4 regions of the Kluyvera huaxiensis genome follow, and region 3 is predicted to be linked to each of the others. Evidence: predicted binding sites of a transcription regulator. Region 3 holds the regulator's gene; each other region holds the start of a gene.
The links. Region 3 encodes CRP, which controls carbon source genes, mostly activating them, when cyclic AMP is high. Its sites were predicted from a motif close to ATGTGANNNNNNTCACAT; they were not measured.

Region 1: hpt (hypoxanthine phosphoribosyltransferase) is a predicted target of CRP. The motif match lies at 1,696-1,713, and genes of this name have one in related genera.
Region 2: ABOC97_RS03115 (YfcZ/YiiS family protein) is a predicted target of CRP. The motif match lies at 2,569-2,586, and genes of this name have one in related genera.
Region 4: idnO (gluconate 5-dehydrogenase) is a predicted target of CRP. The motif match lies at 3,114-3,131, and genes of this name have one in related genera.

What each region holds. Positions count from the first base shown of each region.
Region 1 covers NZ_JBEFLV010000007.1:75,944-81,227, forward strand. The annotation lists gene ABOC97_RS09365 (ABC transporter ATP-binding protein) at 1-167, opposite strand, end outside; gene can (carbonate dehydratase) at 269-931, shown strand; gene hpt (hypoxanthine phosphoribosyltransferase) at 1,031-1,567, opposite strand; gene ABOC97_RS09380 (glucose/quinate/shikimate family membrane-bound PQQ-dependent dehydrogenase) at 1,772-4,162, shown strand; gene ABOC97_RS09385 (hypothetical protein) at 4,238-4,687, opposite strand; gene cueO (multicopper oxidase CueO) at 4,888-5,284, opposite strand, start outside.
Region 2 covers NZ_JBEFLV010000002.1:199,159-204,442, forward strand. The annotation lists gene mlaA (phospholipid-binding lipoprotein MlaA) at 202-957, shown strand; gene fadL (long-chain fatty acid transporter FadL) at 1,021-2,319, opposite strand; gene ABOC97_RS03115 (YfcZ/YiiS family protein) at 2,692-2,976, shown strand; gene fadI (acetyl-CoA C-acyltransferase FadI) at 3,161-4,471, shown strand; gene fadJ (fatty acid oxidation complex subunit alpha FadJ) at 4,471-5,284, shown strand, end outside.
Region 3 covers NZ_JBEFLV010000023.1:47,826-53,109, forward strand. The annotation lists gene argD (bifunctional acetylornithine/succinyldiaminopimelate transaminase) at 1-444, shown strand, start outside; gene ABOC97_RS19970 (YccS/YhfK family putative transporter) at 437-2,512, opposite strand; gene crp (cAMP-activated global transcriptional regulator CRP) at 2,567-3,199, opposite strand; gene ABOC97_RS19980 (OsmC family protein) at 3,503-3,907, shown strand; gene ABOC97_RS19985 (phosphoribulokinase) at 3,919-4,782, opposite strand; gene ABOC97_RS19990 (YheU family protein) at 4,839-5,057, opposite strand; gene ABOC97_RS19995 (hydrolase) at 5,054-5,284, opposite strand, start outside.
Region 4 covers NZ_JBEFLV010000007.1:180,534-185,817, forward strand. The annotation lists gene ABOC97_RS09800 (MFS transporter) at 1-751, opposite strand, end outside; gene ABOC97_RS09805 (2-hydroxyacid dehydrogenase) at 810-1,760, opposite strand; gene ABOC97_RS09810 (LacI family DNA-binding transcriptional regulator) at 1,958-2,950, opposite strand; gene idnO (gluconate 5-dehydrogenase) at 3,207-3,971, shown strand; gene ABOC97_RS09820 (gluconokinase) at 3,986-4,516, shown strand; gene ABOC97_RS09825 (YhcH/YjgK/YiaL family protein) at 4,513-4,980, shown strand; gene ABOC97_RS09830 (YgdI/YgdR family lipoprotein) at 5,029-5,265, opposite strand.

The sequences.
Region 1 (5,284 bases), on a different contig from region 3:
TTCACCAGCGAACTGATAATGCCGATGGTGGTCGATTTCCCCGCGCCATTCGGCCCCAGAAGCGCGTAAAAATCGCCGGCTTCAACTTTTAAATCTATCCCACGCAACGCCTTAACGCCGCCGGGATAGGTCTTTGTCAGTTGCTCTAATTCCAGTGCAATGGTCATAGATTTTCGCTTACCTTACATTCTGATACTTGATATTTGGTTTTAATAAATCAGGAGTTGCCCTATATTAGCCCAACGCAATTTACTTGGTTACAGCCTCCATGAACGACATAGATACACTCATCAGCAATAACGCACTATGGTCAAAAATGCTGGTAGAAGAGGATCCCGGTTTTTTTGAGAAACTGTCGCAAGCGCAAAAACCGCGCTTTTTATGGATTGGGTGTTCTGACAGCCGCGTTCCTGCCGAACGTTTGACCGGACTCGAACCTGGCGAACTGTTTGTTCACCGTAATGTGGCCAACCTGGTGATTCACACCGATCTCAACTGCCTTTCCGTGGTGCAGTATGCCGTTGATGTGCTGGAAGTTGAACACATTATTATCTGTGGTCACTACGGCTGCGGCGGCGTTCAGGCGGCGATAGAAAATCCAGAATTAGGGCTTATCGACAACTGGCTGCTGCACATCCGCGATATCTGGTTCAAACATAGCTCATTGCTTGGCGAGATGCCGCCGGAACGTCGCCTTGATACGCTGTGCGAACTGAACGTGATGGAACAGGTGTATAACCTCGGCCATTCCACGATTATGCAATCGGCATGGAAGCGCGGTCAGAAGGTGATGATTCACGGTTGGGCTTACGGCATTCACGATGGCCTGCTGCGCGATCTTGATGTTACCGCCACTAGCCGCGAAACCCTGGAACAGCGTTACCGCCATGGGATTTCCAACCTCAAGTTAAAGCACATCAATCACAAATAGACCGCTTATGCCGGGTGGCGGCGATAACGCCTTACCCGGCCTACGAATCTGCATCCATAGGCCCGATAAGCGAAGCGCCCTCAGGCACTTCATGCAAAATTACTCGTCCAGCATCACCACTTTGCCCACGTAAGGCAGATGGCGATAACGCTGCGCGTAGTCGATACCGTAACCGACCACGAACTCGTCAGGGATGGAGAAGCCGATAAACTCAACCGGCACTTCTACTTCGCGGCGGGACGGTTTATCCAGCAACGTACAGATAGCCAGAGACTTCGGTTCACGCAGCCCCAGAATTTCACGCACTTTCGACAGGGTATTACCTGAATCGATAATGTCTTCAACGATCAGCACGTCTTTGCCACGAATATCTTCGTCGAGATCTTTGAGGATTTTCACGTCGCGGGTGGTGGACATACCGCTGCCATAGCTGGATGCCGTCATAAAATCGACTTCGTGCGGAACCTGTACTTCGCGGCACAGATCAGCCATGAACATGAACGAACCGCGCAGCAGGCCCACTAACACCATTTCGCTGCCGCTATCTTGATAGCGCTCGTTAATCAGACGACCCAATTCGGCGATACGCGCTTTGATCTCCGCTTCCGGGATCATCACTTCAACAGTATGTTTCATTTAACTAACCACATGATTTTAAATGTAAATCACTCAACCCGTTAACCCAGAGCCAGCAGATTGATCAGCAAGCGGGAAAGTATACCAGCAAAACGGATCGGGCGGCTAATTGGATAATAAAGCTCATTTTGTGATTTCGATCACACTTGTTAAATCCTATAATGAAATGAAAGCAATAATTAACAAACGAATGGACACCTTTCTATGGCAGAAACAAAATCTCAACAATCACGGTTACTCGTGAGGCTAACGGCCCTCTTCGCCGCATTCTGCGGGCTGTATTTGTTAATCGGCGGCATATGGCTGGTCGCCATCGGCGGCTCCTGGTACTACCCGATCGCCGGTCTGGTGATGCTGGGCATTACCGCCATGCTGTGGCGGGCAAAGCGTTCAGCGCTGTGGCTCTATGCCATACTGCTGGTCGCCACCATGGTCTGGGGCGTTTGGGAAGTCGGCTTCGACTTCTGGGCGCTGACGCCGCGCAGCGATGTGCTGGTTATCTTTGGCGTGTGGCTGATTTTGCCATTCGTCTGGCATCGTCTGGTGGTGCCTTCCAGCGGCGCGGTAGCCGCTCTGCTGGTTGCCCTGCTGATTAGCGCCGGGATCCTCACCTGGGCGGGCTTCAACGACCCACAGGAGGTCAACGGTACGCTGAGCGCCGATGCCACACCTGCCGAGCCTATCTCGCAGGTTGCCGATCAGGATTGGCCGGCTTATGGGCGCAATCAGGAAGGCCAGCGTTTCTCCCCGCTCAAGCAAATCAACGCGGATAACGTGCACAACCTGAAGGAAGCGTGGGTGTTCCGCACCGGCGACCTGAAGCAGCCTAACGATCCGGGTGAAATCACCAATGAAGTAACGCCGATTAAAATCGGCAACATGCTGTATCTGTGTACCGCCCACCAGCGCGTGTTTGCACTGGATGCAGCAACCGGTAAAGAGAAGTGGCACTTCGACCCGCAGCTGGGCACCGACCCAAGCTTCCAGCACGTGACCTGTCGCGGCGTTTCATACCATGAAGCCACTGCCGATAACGCTTCACCGGATGTGGTGGCCGACTGTCCGCGTCGCATCATCCTGCCGGTGAACGACGGTCGTATCTTTGCGCTCAACGCCGATACCGGTAAGCTGTGCGAGTCCTTTGCTAACAAAGGCATCCTCAATCTGCAGACCAACATGCCGGTGACTACGCCGGGGATGTACGAACCGACTTCACCGCCTATCGTCACCGATAAAGTGATTGTGATTGCCGGTGCTGTCACCGATAACTTCTCAACCCGCGAGCCTTCAGGCGTGATTCGTGGTTTTGACATCAACAGCGGCAAGCTGCTGTGGGCCTTCGATCCAGGTGCCAAAGACCCGAACGTCATCCCGGATGACGAACACCATTACACGCTCAACTCGCCAAACTCGTGGGCGCCAGCCGCCTATGATGCGAAGCTGGACCTGGTTTATCTGCCTATGGGCGTGACCACGCCGGATATCTGGGGCGGAAACCGTACTCCAGAGCAGGAACGCTACGCGAGCTCGATTGTGGCACTGAATGCGACCACCGGTAAGCTGGCCTGGAGCTATCAAACCGTACACCACGACCTGTGGGATATGGATATGCCGTCTCAGCCAACGCTTGCGGATATTACGGTTAACGGCAAAAAAGTCCCGGTCGTCTATGCACCAGCGAAAACCGGCAACATCTTCGTGCTGGATCGTCGTAACGGCGAGCTTGTCGTTCCCGCACCGGAAAAACCGGTACCACAGGGTGCGGCGAAAGGTGACTACGTCAGCAAAACTCAGCCATTCTCTGACCTGAGCTTCCGTCCGAAGAAAGATCTGACCGGCGCGGATATGTGGGGCGCCACCATGTTTGACCAGTTGGTGTGCCGCGTAATGTTCCATCAGATGCGCTATGAAGGCATCTTCACGCCACCGTCTGAACAAGGCACGCTGGTGTTCCCAGGGAACCTGGGGATGTTTGAATGGGGCGGTATCTCTGTCGATCCGAACCGTCAGGTAGCCATTGCCAACCCAATGGCGCTGCCGTTCGTGTCGAAACTGATCCCACGCGGCCCGGGCAACCCGATGGAGCCGCCGAAAGATGCGAAATCCAGCGGTACCGAGTCCGGTATTCAGCCGCAGTATGGCGTACCGTTTGGCGTGACGCTGAACGCCTTCCTGTCACCGTTTGGCCTGCCGTGCAAACAGCCGGCTTGGGGTTACATTTCGGCGCTGGATCTGAAGACCAACGAAGTGGTGTGGAAAAAACGTCTGGGTACACCGCAGGATAGTCTGCCGTTCCCAATGCCAATTCCACTGCCGTTTAATATGGGGATGCCGATGCTGGGCGGCCCAATTTCAACGGCCGGTAACGTGCTGTTTATCGCCGCCACCGCGGATAACTACCTGCGCGCTTATAACATGAGCAACGGTGAGAAACTGTGGCAAGGACGTCTGCCAGCAGGCGGCCAGGCAACGCCGATGACCTATGAAGTGGATGGCAAGCAGTATGTTGTCATCTCTGCCGGCGGTCACGGTTCGTTTGGCACCAAAATGGGCGACTATATTGTGGCCTATGCACTCCCGGATGACGTGAAGTAACCCCCACTCTCGTCATCAGTAAAAACGCCCGCAAACTTTGCGGGCGTTTTTTTATGCATCAATCATCAACGACATTTAGCGATTGAATTTCAGCGACAGCAGAGAAGCCCTAGCCGCATCCTGATACTGTGGGACCAGATCTTTAGTCATATTGAATGCTGCCTGTACCGCTTTATCGTTTTGTGAAGTTATCAGCATCATATTCAGTATTTCGGTATCCGGGGCCTGCGAACGGAAGGTAATCAGCCACGCTTTATGTCCGTCCACCGTTACGGCTTCAGCCTGCGGCTTGAAGTTAGCCAGCATCTTCACCGTTGCGTCTTTGGCCATCTCAATTTGCGAAGCAGGCAGCGCGTGGCGCCCAGCGCTAATCCCGAGGGATGCTTTACCGCGCTCATCACCATAAATTACCTGAGGACGATTTTCAGAAGGGTATTTAATCTTCGCCATTTCATCAGACATTGGCGTTAAAGTCTGAGGAATATCTATGCTCAAATTGAGCTGTGGGATATTATGGTGTTCCATTTTCATTTCAGCATGCGCTGAAATTGCCATCATCATGACAAAAAGTGCAGTGAGTAAATTGCGGAAAAGCCCCATTCTAACCTCATGATTTAGTGTTAATCATGTCAGTATATCCGCAATGTTTAGCAACGAAATGGCGGATGTCCCTTTTAAGAACATCCTGTTTTAACGGATGGCAAAATTGCCACCCGATCATTTTCTTAGACGGTAAATCCGAGCATCATGCCGGTATCTTCATGTTCCAGCAGGTGACAGTGCGCCATGTACATGTTCTCTTTCGACGCCTCGTGGTCGAACTTCACCAACACTTCACTCACCCCGCCTTCCACACGTACCGTATCTTTCCAGCCCGTACGATGTGCCGCCGGAGCCTGGCCATTTTCACGTAAAATACGGAACTGAGTGCCGTGGATATGGAATGGATGCAGCATCATGTCGCCTTCACCGGAAATCACCCAGCGCTCGTATTGCCCTTTCGTTGCGGCAAACATCGGCTCATTCATATCAAATGCTTTTCCGTTAATACGGTTAGCGTTATGGAAATCGAACCCACCGGTACCATGATTCATGTTGCCCATTCCACCGTGATCCATTTCC
Region 2 (5,284 bases), on a different contig from region 3:
CCCTGGCCTTAGCTTTATCGACCTGGAGAAACAGATGTACCGCTGCGGCGGCGTTACCAGGCTATGATCAAATCAACGAGGCCGGTTATATAGACATCGTTCGATGGGCTGTTACAATCGCTCACATCTAAACAGGCGGATACGCGTGCGTTCCGTCATGGATGGCAATCAGTGATAGCCATTATCAACAGGGAGACATTTATGAAGCTTCGCCTGTCGGCGCTGGCGCTGGGAACCACACTACTGATGGGCTGTGCGAGTTCCGCTACAGAACAGCAGGGGCGTTCAGACCCGCTTGAAGGATTTAACCGGACCATGTACAGCTTCAACTTCAACGTGTTGGATCCGTATGTCCTTCGTCCAGTAGCGGTAGCATGGCGTGATTATGTTCCACAGCCTGCGCGAAATGGCCTTGGCAACTTTACCAGCAACCTGGAAGAGCCGGCCATTATGGTGAACTCCTTCCTGCAGGGGGATCCGTACCAGGGGATGGTCCACTTTACGCGTTTCTTCCTGAATACCGTTATTGGGATGGGCGGCTTTATTGATGTTGCAGGTATGGCTAACCCGAAACTGCAGCGCGTTCAGCCACACCGTTTTGGCAGCACGCTGGGGCATTATGGCGTGGGCTATGGGCCATATGTGCAACTGCCGTTTTACGGCAGCTTCACTCTGCGTGAAGATGTTGGCGACATGGCAGATACCACCTATCCGGTGCTCTCCTGGCTGACCTGGCCAATGTCGATTGGTAAATGGGTGGTTGAAGGTGTTGAAACCCGCGCCCAGTTGCTTGACTCTGATGGCCTGCTGCGTCAGTCTGCCGATCCGTACATTATGGTGCGTGAAGCCTACTTCCAGCAGCATGACTTTATTGCTAATGGCGGTAAGCTGAAACCGGAAGTAAACCCGAACGCGCAGGCGATTGAGGGCGATCTGAAGGACATCGATTCAGAATAAGCCATCAGCGGCAATAAAAAAGGGTGAACATAATGTTCACCCTTTTTTTATGTCAGCAGACTATCAGAAGCGATAGTTGAAGTTAGAACCAAACAGCCAGGCTTTACCTTCAGACTTGAAGGTGTAGTTGCCTTCCTGCACAGTGACGGTCTGGCCATGCATGTAAGAGGCGCCAAAGTCGATAGAGGCATCTTCGTTAAACGCATAGGTGGTACCGGCGCTCAGCCAGAAACGGTCCTGGTCTGGGATAGAGATAGAGCGATGGTTTGCGGGAACCGGGCTATCATCGAACGCAATACCGGTACGGAAGGTCCAGTTTTTGTCGTAGTAATAGGTGGTACCCAACGCGATACGGTAAGCGTCTTTAAAGCTCTCGTCTTTATAGAACAGCTCCTGGCCGTTTGAACCGGTCGCTTTCAGCTCCTGGAACTGGCTCCAGCTGGTATAGGCGATGCTATAGTGGATAGCCCACTGTGGATCGACCTTGTTATAACCGGAGATTTCCCACATTTCAGGCAGGTTCAGGGTCAGAGAACCGCCGATGGTGCGGCCATCGGTGCCGTAAGGCACTTCTGCGGGAAGTCTTCCGTTGTAGCGGCTTGAGATGTTGCTTTTATAATCGCCATCGAAGTCAATTTTTACTTCTGAGCGATAGGTCAGACCCCAACGGTTATTTTTATCCAGCTCATACAAAATACCCGCATTCCAGCCGTAACCCCATTCATCACCTTTCAAATGAGCGATTTGAGTGTCCGGTCCGGTGACTCCAGAGCCAGGCAGTCGGCTCAGAGAGAGGCTCGTATCACCTGCATAACGCTCAATTTTGGCTTTTGCGTACACGGCATCAAAACCGAGGCCGAAGCTCCAGTTACTGCTGAGTCGGTATGCGCCGCTCAGGTTGAGGTTCGCAGTTTGCAGGTCAGTTTTACCGCCGTACATGCCGGCCGCGTAGCTATTATTAAACTCGGTTGCCAGACCGTAGTTGGAGGTGATGGAAGCCCCCCAGCCAAACTGCTCGTTAATTGGCATCACGAAGTGGACGTTTGGCACCCAGGCGGTTGGCGCGATATTGTCAGCGTCGGTGCTTTTGCCGGTAGCCGGAGATTTACCGGTAATATTCACATCCGGATCAATGAACACGGCACCGATAGAGAATTCCGGGCGGTCGAACATTGTAATCAACGCCGGGTTACGGCTGGCATTACCCGCATCATCTGCGATAGCACCTTCGCCAGAATAGGCGCGGCCCAGACCAGAGGACGAGAATTCATTCAGTTGGAAACCTGCTGACCAGGCTTGGGTAGAAACAAGTGCCACTGCAACAGCAAGAGCAGACTTCGTGAAACGGGTTTTTTGGCTCATGACCATAACCTCATTGAGTTATTTTTATACAAACAATGTTACATGTAGTAACAGAAGCGCGAAGTGTAGGGGCTGGACTACAACTTAGAAATCAGACCAGTGACGAGAGTATAGGTCTGACCAGATGGGATGTTGCAATATTGTTTATTAATATTTTCAAAGATGTTGTTTGAAACGAGATCTGGTTGGCAAAATTGCGGGTCTGGTCATGGGTAACCAAACGCTGAATTTGTTTTAGATCATTTTTAATTGTGATTTCGGTCACTTATCCGATTTCATCTCATTAACGACTGGAGAGGGACCGCGGGCGGGCGTAAAATAGGCACATAGTTTATCTGGCACCTTGGGTGCACAAAACAGAGGAAATCTGCAATGAGTAAATGTAGTGCTGATGAAACCCCAGTTTGCTGCTGCATGGATGTTGGTACCATCATGGACAATACCGACTGCACCGCATCCTATAGCCGCGTATTCGCTAACCGTGCACAAGCAGAAGAAACTCTGGCTGCGCTGACTGAAAAAGCACGCGGCGTTGAGTCTGAACCATGCCAAATCACCTCTACCTTTAAAGAAGTGGAAGGTGGCGTACAGCTGGACATCGACTTCGTTTTCGCCTGTGAAGCTGAAACCCTGATCTTCCAGCTGGGTCTGCGTTAATCGCATTCTGACTCACTGCTCTTAATAACGCCCCTGCTGCTGATGCCGCAGGGGCGTTTTCTTTTGTGCTCAATGTGTTTTAGCTCCCAATTTTTCTTCTCTTCGATTGGCTAAGTGTAAAAAATTAGTTAAGAATGTTATCAGGTCAGACCACTTGGTCGATTTCCGATAACAGGGGAGAGTTATGAGTCAGGCGCTACCGCTAATCACCCGTCAGGGCGATCGCATTGCTATTGTGAGTGGGTTACGCACCCCGTTTGCCCGTCAGGCGACCGCTTTTCATGGCGTTCCCGCCGTGGATCTCGGGAAGATGGTGGTGGGTGAAATGCTGGCGCGTAGTGAAATTTCCCCGGACGTGATTGAGCAACTGGTCTTTGGTCAGGTGGTACAAATGCCGGCTGCGCCAAATATTGCCCGTGAAATTGTTCTCGGCACCGGTATGAACGTGCACACCGATGCCTATAGCGTGAGCCGCGCCTGCGCAACCAGTTTCCAGGCGGTAGCGAACGTCGCGGAAAGTTTAATGGCCGGGACAATCCGTGCGGGCATCGCCGGTGGTGCCGATTCGTCTTCCGTTCTGCCGATTGGCGTCAGTAAAGCTCTGGCGCGCACCCTGGTAGATGCCAATAAAGCTCGCACGCTTGGGCAGAAGCTCAAACTCTTTTCTCGCTTACGTTTGCGCGACCTGATGCCAGTGCCACCAGCGGTTGCCGAATATTCGACCGGCCTGCGGATGGGCGATACCGCCGAACAGATGGCGAAAACCTATGGCATTACCCGTGAACAACAAGATGCGTTGGCTAACCGCTCGCATCAGCTGGCGGCACAGGCCTGGGCGGCGGGAAAACTTAATGATGAAGTGATGACTGCCTACTCTCCGCCGTACCGTAATCCTCTGGAGCAGGACAATAACATTCGCGCCAATTCGACGCTTGCCGACTATGCCAAGCTGCGCCCGGCATTTGATCGCCAGCATGGCACGGTGACGGCGGCGAACAGCACCCCCTTAACCGATGGCGCTGCGGCGGTGATCCTGATGACCGAATCCCGCGCCAAAGAGCTTGGGCTCACGCCGCTGGGCTATCTGCGCAGCTACGCGTTTACCGCCATTGATGTCTGGCAGGACATGCTGTTGGGACCGGCCTGGTCGACGCCGCTGGCGCTGGAGCGTGCGGGGCTGAGCTTCGCTGACCTGACGCTTATTGATATGCATGAAGCCTTCGCAGCCCAGACGCTCGCGAATATTCAGTGTCTGGCGAGCGAGAAATTCGCCCGTGAGGTGCTGGGGCGCAGCCATGCCACCGGCGAGGTGGATGAAAGTAAATTTAACGTGCTGGGCGGCTCGATTGCCTATGGTCATCCATTTGCTGCTACCGGCGCGCGCATGATCACCCAGACGCTCAACGAACTGCGCCGTCGCGGCGGTGGTTTCGGGCTGGTCACCGCCTGTGCGGCGGGTGGACTCGGTGCTGCGATGGTTCTGGAGGCTGAATAATGGACATGAAATCTGCATTCACACTCACCGTACGCCCTGATAATGTCGCCGTGGTCGCGATTGATGTACCCGATGAAAAGATGAATACCCTGAAGGCCGAATTTGGCGCTCAGGTACGGGCAATTCTCAAACAAATCCGTGAGAATAAAGCTTTGCTGGGCGTGGTGATTATCTCAGCTAAACCCGACAATTTTATTGCCGGGGCCGATATCAACATGATTGGCCGATGCAAAAGTGCCCTGGAGGCCGAAGCGCTAGCACGTCAGGGGCAGCAGGTGATGGCTGAAATCGCCAGCTTATCAATCCCTGTAGTGGCGGCAATTCACGGCGCTTGCCTTGGCGGAGGATTGGAATTGGCGTTGGCCTGTCATGCCCGTATTTGTTCCGACGATGGGCGTACAGTTCTGGGGCTACCGGAAGTTCAGCTTGGCCTGTTACCTGGCTCTGGGGGAACTCAGCGATTACCGCGGCTGGTGGGCGTAAGCACCGCGCTGGATATGATCCTGACCGGCAAGCAACTCCGTGCTCGGCAGGCACTCAAAGCTGGTCTGGTTGATGAAGTGGTACCGCACTCAATCTTGCTGGAGGCGGCCGCTGAATGTGCGCGCAAGCCCCAGCATGAACATCGTCGTTTGCCGATTCGGGAACGCATTCTTGCCGGTCCGCTGGGACGAAACCTGCTGTTCAGTATGGCGGGTAAAAAAACGGCGCAAAAAACCCAGGGTAACTACCCGGCAACCGATAAAATTTTGCAGGTGATCGAAACGGGCCTCGCGCACGGGGCCTCCAGTGGATACGAGGCGGAGGCGCGTG
Region 3 (5,284 bases):
GGCGGTTTCCCGGTGAGCGCGATGCTAACGACCGAGGATATCGCCAGCGCATTCCACGTCGGTTCCCACGGTTCAACCTATGGCGGTAACCCGCTGGCCTGTGCGGTGGCCGGTGCGGCATTCGATATCATCAACACTCCGGAAGTGCTGAACGGTGTGAACGCGAAACGCGAACGCTTCGTGCAGCACCTGCAGCAGATTAACGCGAAGTACGACGTCTTCAGCGATGTACGCGGTATGGGCTTGCTGATTGGCGCTGAGCTGAATGCGAAGTACAAAGGCCGGGCGCGTGATTTCCTCTACGCGGCGGCAGACGTTGGCGTGATGGTGCTGAATGCAGGCCCAGATGTGATGCGTTTTGCACCGTCGCTGGTGGTGGAAGAGGTGGATATTGACGAAGGTATGCAGCGTTTCGCCCAGGCCGTGGCGAAGATCGTTAGCTAGTCCGTCGTTTTAACCAGCCGCCTTGCCGTGGTCTCTGTCGCCAGGCCACCGAAGAGATGGTGTGCATGGTGTTCAGATGCCCCAGAATACGCTGGAGATGCTGTTCCATGGTGCTCAATGGCCCATGGGACAGTGCATCCGGCGACTCCATAATGTTGACCTCACCGCTGCTTCCCGCTTCATCGTATTCCAGACGCTGCTGACAGCGCTGGAGCGCAATTTCACTCGACTCCAGATACTGTTGCGCCAGATTAGGCGTCAGCATCTCATGCTCGCGCGCCAGCGTGGTCATGGCGTTGATATGTTCGACGATAAACTGACTGTGGGTGACCCACAGCTTCATATCTTCCAGATAGCGCGAGTTAAAGCCCGGTTCCTGCATCGCCTGATTGAGGGTGTTAAACAGCGTGTTATGCGCCTGGTTTACGCGCATACGCAGATACGCCAGTTTAGGTGCCTGCGGATCGGGGCTTAAAATCAGGCGGATAGCTTCCTGATCGGCCTCCAGCGCGGCCTGAGCGTTCTGCCGTAGCTGGCCGCTTTGCCACTGGGGCCACAGCCAGAGCATGCCGCCGAAGGCAATCAGGCAGCCGATGATGGTGTCGATAAAGCGGGCAACGATAAATTGCTCGCCGTTGAGCGTTAGTATTTGCAGCGTGTATACCGCGGTGACGGTGAACCCGACCGTCGCCCAGCCGTAGTTGCGGCGAATAATCAGATAGCTGCCAAGCGTGATAAGCAGCATCCCGGAGAGTGCCAGCCCCTGCGGCGTATGGAAGTGCAGGGCGAAGGCGGCGATCACCAGGCCTGCCAGGGTTCCCGCCGCTCGGTGGAAGATACGTACCCGAGTTGCCCCATAGCCGTTTTGCGTCACCAGCAGTACCGTCATCAGGATCCAGTACGGCTTGGGTAAATGCAGGGCTGTGCCCATCAGGCTGGCAATACTCAGCATCACGCTTAGCCGCGCGGCGTTACGCAGCGCCGGGGATTTCAGCGACAGATAGCTTTTCAGCGCCGGGAAAAATGGCAGTCGGCGCTCTTTGTCAGCCATCAGATTGCGTGGATACAGCGGGCGCTGCGCGCGCAGCACTTTGGCGATGCGGCTAAAGTGCCAGGCGCAGAATTGGCCAACGGGGTTATCCGGGTGCTGGTGGGCAATTTTTTCCAGCGCGCCAATCTGCTTTTCCATCGTGAAGCGGCTGGGGTAGCGATGGTAGAGAATATCGTCTGCCAGTACGCGCAGGCGGGCGGCGACGGTCTGGGCGTTCCAGCGGATCACGGCTTCGGCGTGGCTACGTTCAACCAGTTTTTGCACCTCTTCCGGTTGATGCAGGCTAACGGAAATGTGCTCTTGTAAATCCAGCCCAACCTGAAACGCCCGCAGCAGACGCTTGTAATCGTTGTGCTGATTGGCCGCCAGCATATGCAGCTGCTGGTAGCACTGGGAGATTAAATCCACCACCTTCTGCTGACGGTTTAACAGCGGGGGCAGCGCGGTGCTGGGATCGGTATGCTGGGTCAACAGGCTGTACTTTGCTTCACAATAGTCGGCAAGTTGACGATAGAGCAGACTTAGCGATTCGCGCAGCGGCTGTTCCCGCCACATCCAGAACCACCACCAGTTGAATAAACCGAACCACAGTGTACCCAGAGCGTAGAGCAGCAACGGCTGCCAGATAGGCATATTGCCGGCGAGGCTGAGGGTGAAAATAGAGGCAATAAGCGATGCCGGCAGCAGACGCCCGTGCAGCGCGCTGATCTCCGCCGTCACGCCGAGAATCAGCGCAAGCCCGGTCAGTATTAACGGCAGCGGGATTTCATGCTCCAACAGCAACTGTACGGCAAGACTGCATCCGGCAAACAGGCAGCCACCGATAGTCAGACGTTTAAAAAAACGTTTATGCGGTGTATCAAGACCGGCGATATTGCAGCAGGCGGGAACCAGTGAAAACAGGAGGCCTTGCTGAAGGTGGCCGAGAATCAGGCCGATGGCAACCGGCAAACATAACACCAGCGTTTGCCGCAGTGCATAGTTGACTTCCGGATGGTAAATCAGCCTGCGCCACATAAGGGGATAAGTAAAAACGGCATATTGTTTAGACAATATGCCGTTTTAGCGGGATCAGCGGGTACCGTAAACGACAATGGTCTTGCCGTGTGCGGAGATCAGGTTTTGATCTTCCAGCATTTTCAGAATACGGCCCACGGTTTCGCGGGAACAACCGACGATCTGACCGATTTCCTGACGGGTAATCTTGATCTGCATACCGTCTGGGTGGGTCATGGCGTCAGGCTGTTTGGCCAGATTCAGCAGAGTCTGAGCGATACGCCCGGTCACATCCAGGAATGCCAGGTTACCCACTTTTTCAGAAGTAATCTGCAGACGACGTGCCATTTGCGAAGACAGGCGCATCAGGATGTCTGGGTTAACCTGAATCAGCTGACGGAATTTTTTATAAGAGATTTCAGCAACTTCACAAGCGGTTTTTGCTCTTACCCATGCGCTGCGTTCCTGGCCTTCTTCAAACAGGCCTAACTCACCGATGAAATCGCCCTGGTTGAGGTAAGAGAGGATCATCTCTTTGCCTTCTTCATCCTTGATGAGTACAGCCACTGAGCCTTTTACGATGTAATACAGCGTCTCTGCCTTTTCACCCTGGTGAATCAGCGTGCTCTTCGATGGGTACTTATGAATATGGCAATGAGACAAGAACCATTCGAGAGTCGGGTCTGTTTGCGGTTTGCCAAGCACCATGCGCGGTTATCCTCTGTTATAAGCTCTTCCCAGCGGCAAAACCTTGCAGCCACTGGTTGCAATAGTATCCTTCCCGTTACCTGGGAAGTCGGCTGTCGAATAGCGCCGCAGCCTGTAATGTGATGTCCTCTGCATACATGCAGTACGTTTATGTATTACCGTAGCATCCCGACTGTTTTAGCATAGCTTTAGCCGCGTGTCTCCTGGTGTCTCGCTTCAGCATGACGGGGATCGCCTTCCGTTGCGAGAATTGTTATGTGCGCGTAATCTGAGAAGAAAATTGCAACCTGGGAGTTAAAAATTATGCAAGCACGTGTGAAATGGGTTGAGGGGTTAACCTTCCTCGGTGAGTCTGCTTCAGGACACCAAATTCTGATGGACGGCAATTCTGGTGATAAAGCGCCAAGCCCTATGGAAGTGGTGCTGATGGCCGCGGGTGGCTGTAGCGCCATTGACGTGGTTTCTATTTTGCAAAAAGGTCGCTACAACGTGACCGACTGTGAAGTGAAGCTGACTTCCGAACGCCGTGAAGAGGCTCCGCGCCTGTTTACCCATATCAATCTGCACTTCATCGTGACTGGCAAAGAGCTCAAAGACGCGGCGGTATCGCGTGCGGTCGATCTCTCTGCCGAGAAGTACTGCTCCGTGGCGCTGATGCTGGAGAAAGCGGTCAATATCACCCACTCTTACGAAGTTATCGAGGGGTAATCCCCTCGACGTTAATTTCGACCTTCCATCAGACGCTGCACCAGCGGCGTCATGATGAGTTCCATCGCCAGCACCATCTTCCCGCCGGGCACCACCAGCGTGTTCATATGTGAGATGAATGACCCCTGCAGCATGGCTAATAGCCATGGGTAATCGATCCCTTCCAGATTGCGGAAATGAATCACCACAAAACTCTCATCAAGCGACGGAATACTTTTCGCGGCGAACGGGTTTGAGGTGTCTACCGTGGGTACGCGCTGGAAGTTGATATGGGTGCGAGAAAACTGCGGCGTAATGAAGTTGATGTAATCTTCCATTGAGCGCACGACGGAGTCCATCACCGCCTCGCGGGAATGGCCGCGCTCGCTGGTGTCACGGATCATTTTCTGGATCCACTCTAGGTTAACGATAGGCACTACGCCCACCAGCAGATCGACATGGCGCGCGACGTCGTGCTGCGGCGTGACGACGCCGCCGTGCAGCCCTTCATAAAACAGCACATCGGTCGGTTCCGGCAGCGGCTGCCACGGGGTAAATGTCCCCGGCACCTGATTCCACGGTACCGCTTCATCGTAAGTGTGTAGGTATTTGCGTGATTGCCCCTTACCGTTCACGCCGTAGTCGCGAAAGGTTTGTTCCAGCAGGCCGAAATCATTGGCGTCCGGGCCGAAGTAGCTGATATGGCGGCCCAGATCGCGGGCTTTACGAATCGCCATATCCATTTCAGGACGGGTATAACGGTGGAAGCTATCCCCTTCAACTTCTGCAGCTCGCAGATTGAGTTGAGCGAAGATTTTACGAAATGCCAGGCTGGTGGTGGTGGTTCCCGCTCCGCTGGAGCCGGTGACGGCGATAACTGGATGTTTGGCAGACATGCGAATAACTCCCTGAACAGGCTATCGGAAGCGGGGCGTGCTTCCGATAAGTATAGTTAACCGCGAAATTGGTTACGGGGCATGATGTTGACGGTCTCGTGAAGTTCAGACCACACCAGCACCGCTTCGCCTGTTTGTAGCTGGTGTTTTACGTCGGCGACCTTTTGCGCAAGTGAACGCTCATATTCACCATAATCAGTGCCTTCGCGCAAGACAAAGCTTTCAATCAATCTATCCAGCGTTTCCGGGTCGAGGTCCTGCCAGGGAATCATCATGCTTTCGTCCCAAGCCAGGCCATTAGCCAGGCGGGGATGCGTTTCTCCAGCCACATTTCCGGGTGGCGAAGGGTGCCGCCGATAAATCCGACGTGGCCGCCATGCTCGGTTAACTGGTACTCCACGTTATCCGGCAGCTCTTCCTGGGCGGGAATAGAGTGGTGATCCATAAACGGATCGTCTTTGGAATGGATGATAAGCGTCGGCTTGGTGATTTTGCTTAACGT
Region 4 (5,284 bases), on a different contig from region 3:
CTCCGGTCTGATAGAAGAAGTTCAGCAATACCAGCTTCATCAACCCGGAGTTGCGGAACACTTCTCGCACCGGGGCTTTGCTGACCGGCGCCTCCGAGCGACGAGCCTCCCGCTCGGCGTGGAGCGCCGTCAGCAGGTATTCACGTTCGCGAGCAGGCAGCCAGCGCGCTTCTTCCGGACGGTCGCTAATCATCAACCACCACACCAGCAGCACCACCAGCGACAGCAGACCTTCAATGATAAACAGCCAGCGCCAATCCAGTGCGGCAATAATCGCCCCGGAAACCGGCGCCGTTAACATCCCGCCCAGCGGAGCAAACATCATTACAAAGGCGTTCGCACGGCCAATCTCTTTTTCCGGGAACCAGTTGCTGATCATCGTCAGCACCACCGGTAGCATCCCGCCTTCTGAGACGCCGAGAATAAAGCGCAGCACCAGCAGCTGATATTCGTGGGTGACAAATCCGGTGGCTATCGACACCACCGCCCAGGCCATCAGCGACCAGGCGATAAAGCGTTTACCGCTGCCGTTAACGGCAATACGCCCACCCGGTATTTGCAGGAATAAATAACCAATAAAAAAGATGCCGCTGGCGACACCGGCCATTTGGCTGGTAATACCCAGGTCGGACTCCATACCGCCGGGTAGCGCAAAACTAATATTAACCCGGTCCATAAACGAAATAATGCACGCGATGAGAACAGGCGCAATGATGCGCAGCCAGCGGGTGCCAGGGATTTTCTCATTCATAATTCACACTCTCTATCGAGGGAAGGTCACGTTATTCAATGGCGAGAAAAGGTCACGCTTAATCGATGGCATTCGGTAATGGCGCGTGGTCAAAAAAGGCGGCGACATTATTAAAGACCACTTCGCTCATCCGCTGGCGGGTTTCATGAGTTGCGCTCGCCACATGCGGCTGTAAAACCACGTTATCCAGCGCCATCAGCGCCGACGGTACGTTCGGTTCGTCTTCATAAACGTCCAGCGCCGCCCCGGCAATCACCCCGTTTTGTAACGCGTGAATTAACGCTTTTTCATCCACCAGCGTGCCGCGGGCAATATTAATCAGCCACGCATGTTTCGGCATCACGTTAAACACGCTGGCGTCAATCAGCCCGCGGTTGGCGGCACCGCCCGAGGCGGCAATCACCAGGAAATCACTTTCATGGGCCAGCGTGTGCAGGTCGGCACACCACTGGTAATCGACATGGTTCAGTTTTTTACGGTCGGTGTAGAGAATGTCCATATCAAAGCCGCTGGCACGACGGGCGATGGCCTGGCCGATATTGCCCATGCCGAAAATACCGATTCGCTTACCGCTGACCTGGGTCGCCAGCGCTGGGGCCTGCTTGAGCCATTTGCCTTCGCGGACAAACTTGTCGCCCTGACAGAGCTGACGCGCGCCGGAGAGCAGCAGCCCCATTGCGAGGTCGGCCACATCATTGGTGAGCACGCCGGAGGTGATGGTTACGGCAATCTGATGCGCACGGGTGTAGTCGAGATCGACCGCGTCGGTACCCACGCCAAACACCGCTACCAGGCCCACATTCGGCAGTTGTTCAAGCACCGAACGGGTCACGCCAATATCGCCGCGGGTCACCACCGCCTGAACGTCGCCGCCAATCTGGCGTAAGAACGCCTGCGGGTCAGCCTGTTCATACAGACGATAGACCTGGAAGGCGGAAGAGAGTTTATCCAGCAAGCCGTCAACCACCGGAGCAATCAACAACACAGTATTCGGGTTTGCAGTATTCATCGTTTTACCTGTTTGAGAGTTCGTAGATTCGTTACGCCTATCAAACGGTTTTTCACTGCGTTGTTTTGCGATCTGCATCACGCTGGATCGTGTTAGAAATCCGTGTTACGGATGGCGTGATCGCTAAGGCAAAAGCCCGTGCTGGCGCGGGCTGGATGACAACAATCACGTAACACGAGTCATCAGGAGGGGCGTCGTTAGATGGTTTCACCCATCGACAGGCGATAGTGCAGGTCGACTTTCTCGATAGTCGGTAAACCTTTTATTTTCTTAATTAAAATCTCGGTAGCGACTTTACCCATTTCAAAGCGCGGCGTCAGTACGCTGGCCAGGCGCGGGTTAACTATCTGCCCAATCTCCAGCCCATGGAAGCCCGCAATCGCCATTTCCTGCGGTACCGTGATACCCGAAGCGAGACACTCCTGTAACACTCCAACCGCCAGATCGTCGTTCGTACACAAAATGGCATCCATCTCTTTATACATCTGTCGCGCCAGCGTCATCATCCCGGTGCCAATCGAGACCGAAGAGACTTTGTTCGGCGCAATCCGCCCAACCGTCAAACCGGCCTCTTCCATCGCTTTGCAGTAGCCCGCATAGCGCTGCTCATCGCGGATATCCGACATTGAACCAAAATAGATAATCTGCGTTTTGCCGCTGGCCAGCAGCATATTGGTCATATCGAATCCGGCACGGTAATTATCAAAACCGACGTTAATACGACCGGCGTTATCGGATAACCCCATCACTTCGGCAATCGGTATTTTCGCCGCCTTCAGGTATTTATCCGCGCGTAGCGTATGCACCGATTCAGTTAATAGCAGTGCCTTAACGTTCATCGCCAGTACGGTGGCAATTTGTTCCTCTTCGCGCTGGCTGTCGTAATCATAATTCACTACCAGCGTTTGATAACCGTGTGCAGTCGTCACGGATTCAATGCCTGCCAGTACATCGGCAAAAATTTGGTTATTAAAGGAGGGAATCAGTACGCCAATGCGTGGCGCAATATTACTGCTGATGGCGGGATTATCGGCATCGGGCTGATAGCCCACTTCGGCAATCACGCTGGCAATCCTTTCCGCCGTTTCCGGTTTCACCTTTTCCGGCGTGCGCAGATAACGGCTGACGGTCATTTTGGTTACGCCCGCGAGCGTGGCGATATCATCTAACGTTATCCGTTGTGCTTTCATTAACCCTGTCCGTCATGGCCGAATACTGTCCGGCTATTATGCCTGCTGACGCCCGAAAAGAGAATGCGCTAACGCAGGCAGGAAGCCGCATGCAGCGCGGTTTCCCCGACGATTTCCGCCCCTGGATCACACATGCTGTAACCCCTTTTTGTAACATAGTTGGGAGTGATCTTCATCACAGTTTCACCGCAGTAAAAACCGTGAGATAGACGGCATCTTCCCAGGGCGTATTCAGTCCGTGATACAGGAAACAGCGATGAACAATTTATTCAGCTTACAGGGCAAACGTATTTTAATTACCGGTTCAGGCCAGGGTATCGGCTACGTGATGGCGCAGGGGCTGGCGCAATACGGTGCGGAAATCATCATTAACGATATCTCCGCCGAGCGTGCAGAACAGGCGGCGATGAAATTACGTGATGAAGGCGCCACCGCCCATACCGCGGTCTTTAACGTCACCGACCCGGACTCCGTCGAAGCGGCTATCGCGCAGATTGAAGAGAACATTGGCGCTATCGATGTGCTGTTTAACAACGCCGGGATTCAGCGCCGCCATCCTTTCACCGAGTTTCCGGTCAAAGAGTGGAACGATGTCATTGCCGTGAATCAGACCGCCGTATTTCTCGTCTCGCAGGCCGTCGCCAAACGCATGATGACCCGCCAGTCCGGGAAAATCGTCAATATCTGTTCGATGCAAAGCGAGCTGGGACGCGACACCATCACCCCTTACGCCGCCGCCAAAGGCGCGGTCAAAATGCTGACACGCGGTATGTGCGTGGAGCTGGCACGACACAATATTCAGGTTAACGGCATTGCCCCCGGCTATTTCAAAACGGCGATGACCCAGGCGCTGGTTGACGATAAAGCCTTTACCGACTGGCTGTGCAAACGCACTCCGGCAGCGCGCTGGGGCGATCCGCAGGAGCTGGTTGGCGCGGCGGTCTTCTTATCGTCGAAAGCCTCCGATTTTGTTAACGGGCATTTGCTGTTTGTTGACGGCGGCATGCTGGTTGCGGTGTGAGTAAGGAGCAACTCATGGCAGGGCAATGCATTATTTTAATGGGCGTTTCCGGTACCGGAAAAACCACCGTTGGACTGGCGCTATCGCAGGCGCTAGGGGCAAAATTTATTGACGGTGACGATCTGCACCCGCGCCAAAACATCATCAAGATGGCTTCCGGACAACCGCTGGAAGACAGCGATCGCCAGCCGTGGCTGGAGCGAATTGGCGACGTTATTTTCAGCCTCGGGCAAAAAAATGAGTCCGGCGTACTGGTTTGCTCGGCGCTGAAAAAACGCTATCGCGACCAGCTGCGCGAAGGTAATCCACGTTTACGTTTTCTGTGGCTGACCGGCGATTACGACTGCATTTTGCAGCGTATGCAGGCGCGTAAAGGCCACTTTATGCCGGAAGCGCTGCTGCGTAGCCAGTTTGCGGCACTCGAAGTGCCGGACGCCAGCGAGCCGGATATTCAACCGGTCGATGTCTCAACCGATGTTTCCAGCATTGTCGCCCGCTCGTTAACCCTTTTAGCCCATCAACCCGCACAGGGAGTTCCGGCATGATTATCGATACTCTGACTCGCGCTGAAAAAAACGCGTTTTATCCCGCCGTCATCCGTAAAGCGCTGCGCGCCGTTATCCAGCAGGAGCCGCACTCGCTGCCGCCGGGAAAATACATCGTTGAAGGGGATAACCTGTTCTTTAACGTTGTCGAAGGCGAAACTAAACCGCTTGGCGAACAGCGTCCGGAATATCATCGGCAGTACATTGATATTCATATCGTGCTGGCGGGTGAGGAGATCATTGGCGCGGGTAACAAAGGACTGGAAATTATCGCCGACGGTGCGTTTAACGATGCGCACGATATCAGTTTTTGTACCCAAATCAGCAGCGAAACGCTGATTCACCTGCATCCCGAAGAGATTGCGATTCTGTTCCCAGGCGAACTTCACCGCCCGATGGCGAGCCTGGGTGCGGGAGCACCGCTGCGTAAGATTATCGTCAAAATCGATAGCGCACTGCTTTAAGCGTAATGCGCAGGCCCCGTACGGCTTACTACGGGGCCACATCAGTGTTTAATTATCGAGCTCGTTCATTTCCTTAACCTGATCGCGGTTAATCTGCTCGGTTTTCCCGGTTTCGGCATTTTTGTACGATACCAGGCCGGTGTCCTCATCCACCTGAGGTTTACCGTCGGTCACAATCGTTTTGCCATCGGTGGTTTTTAACGTCTGGTTGGAAGAACACCCGGCCACGGTAAAGAGTGCACCCGCGGTAAGAATCGCTACGGTCAATCGCTTATAGTTGGTCATGTTTCCCTCCTGCTTTTCA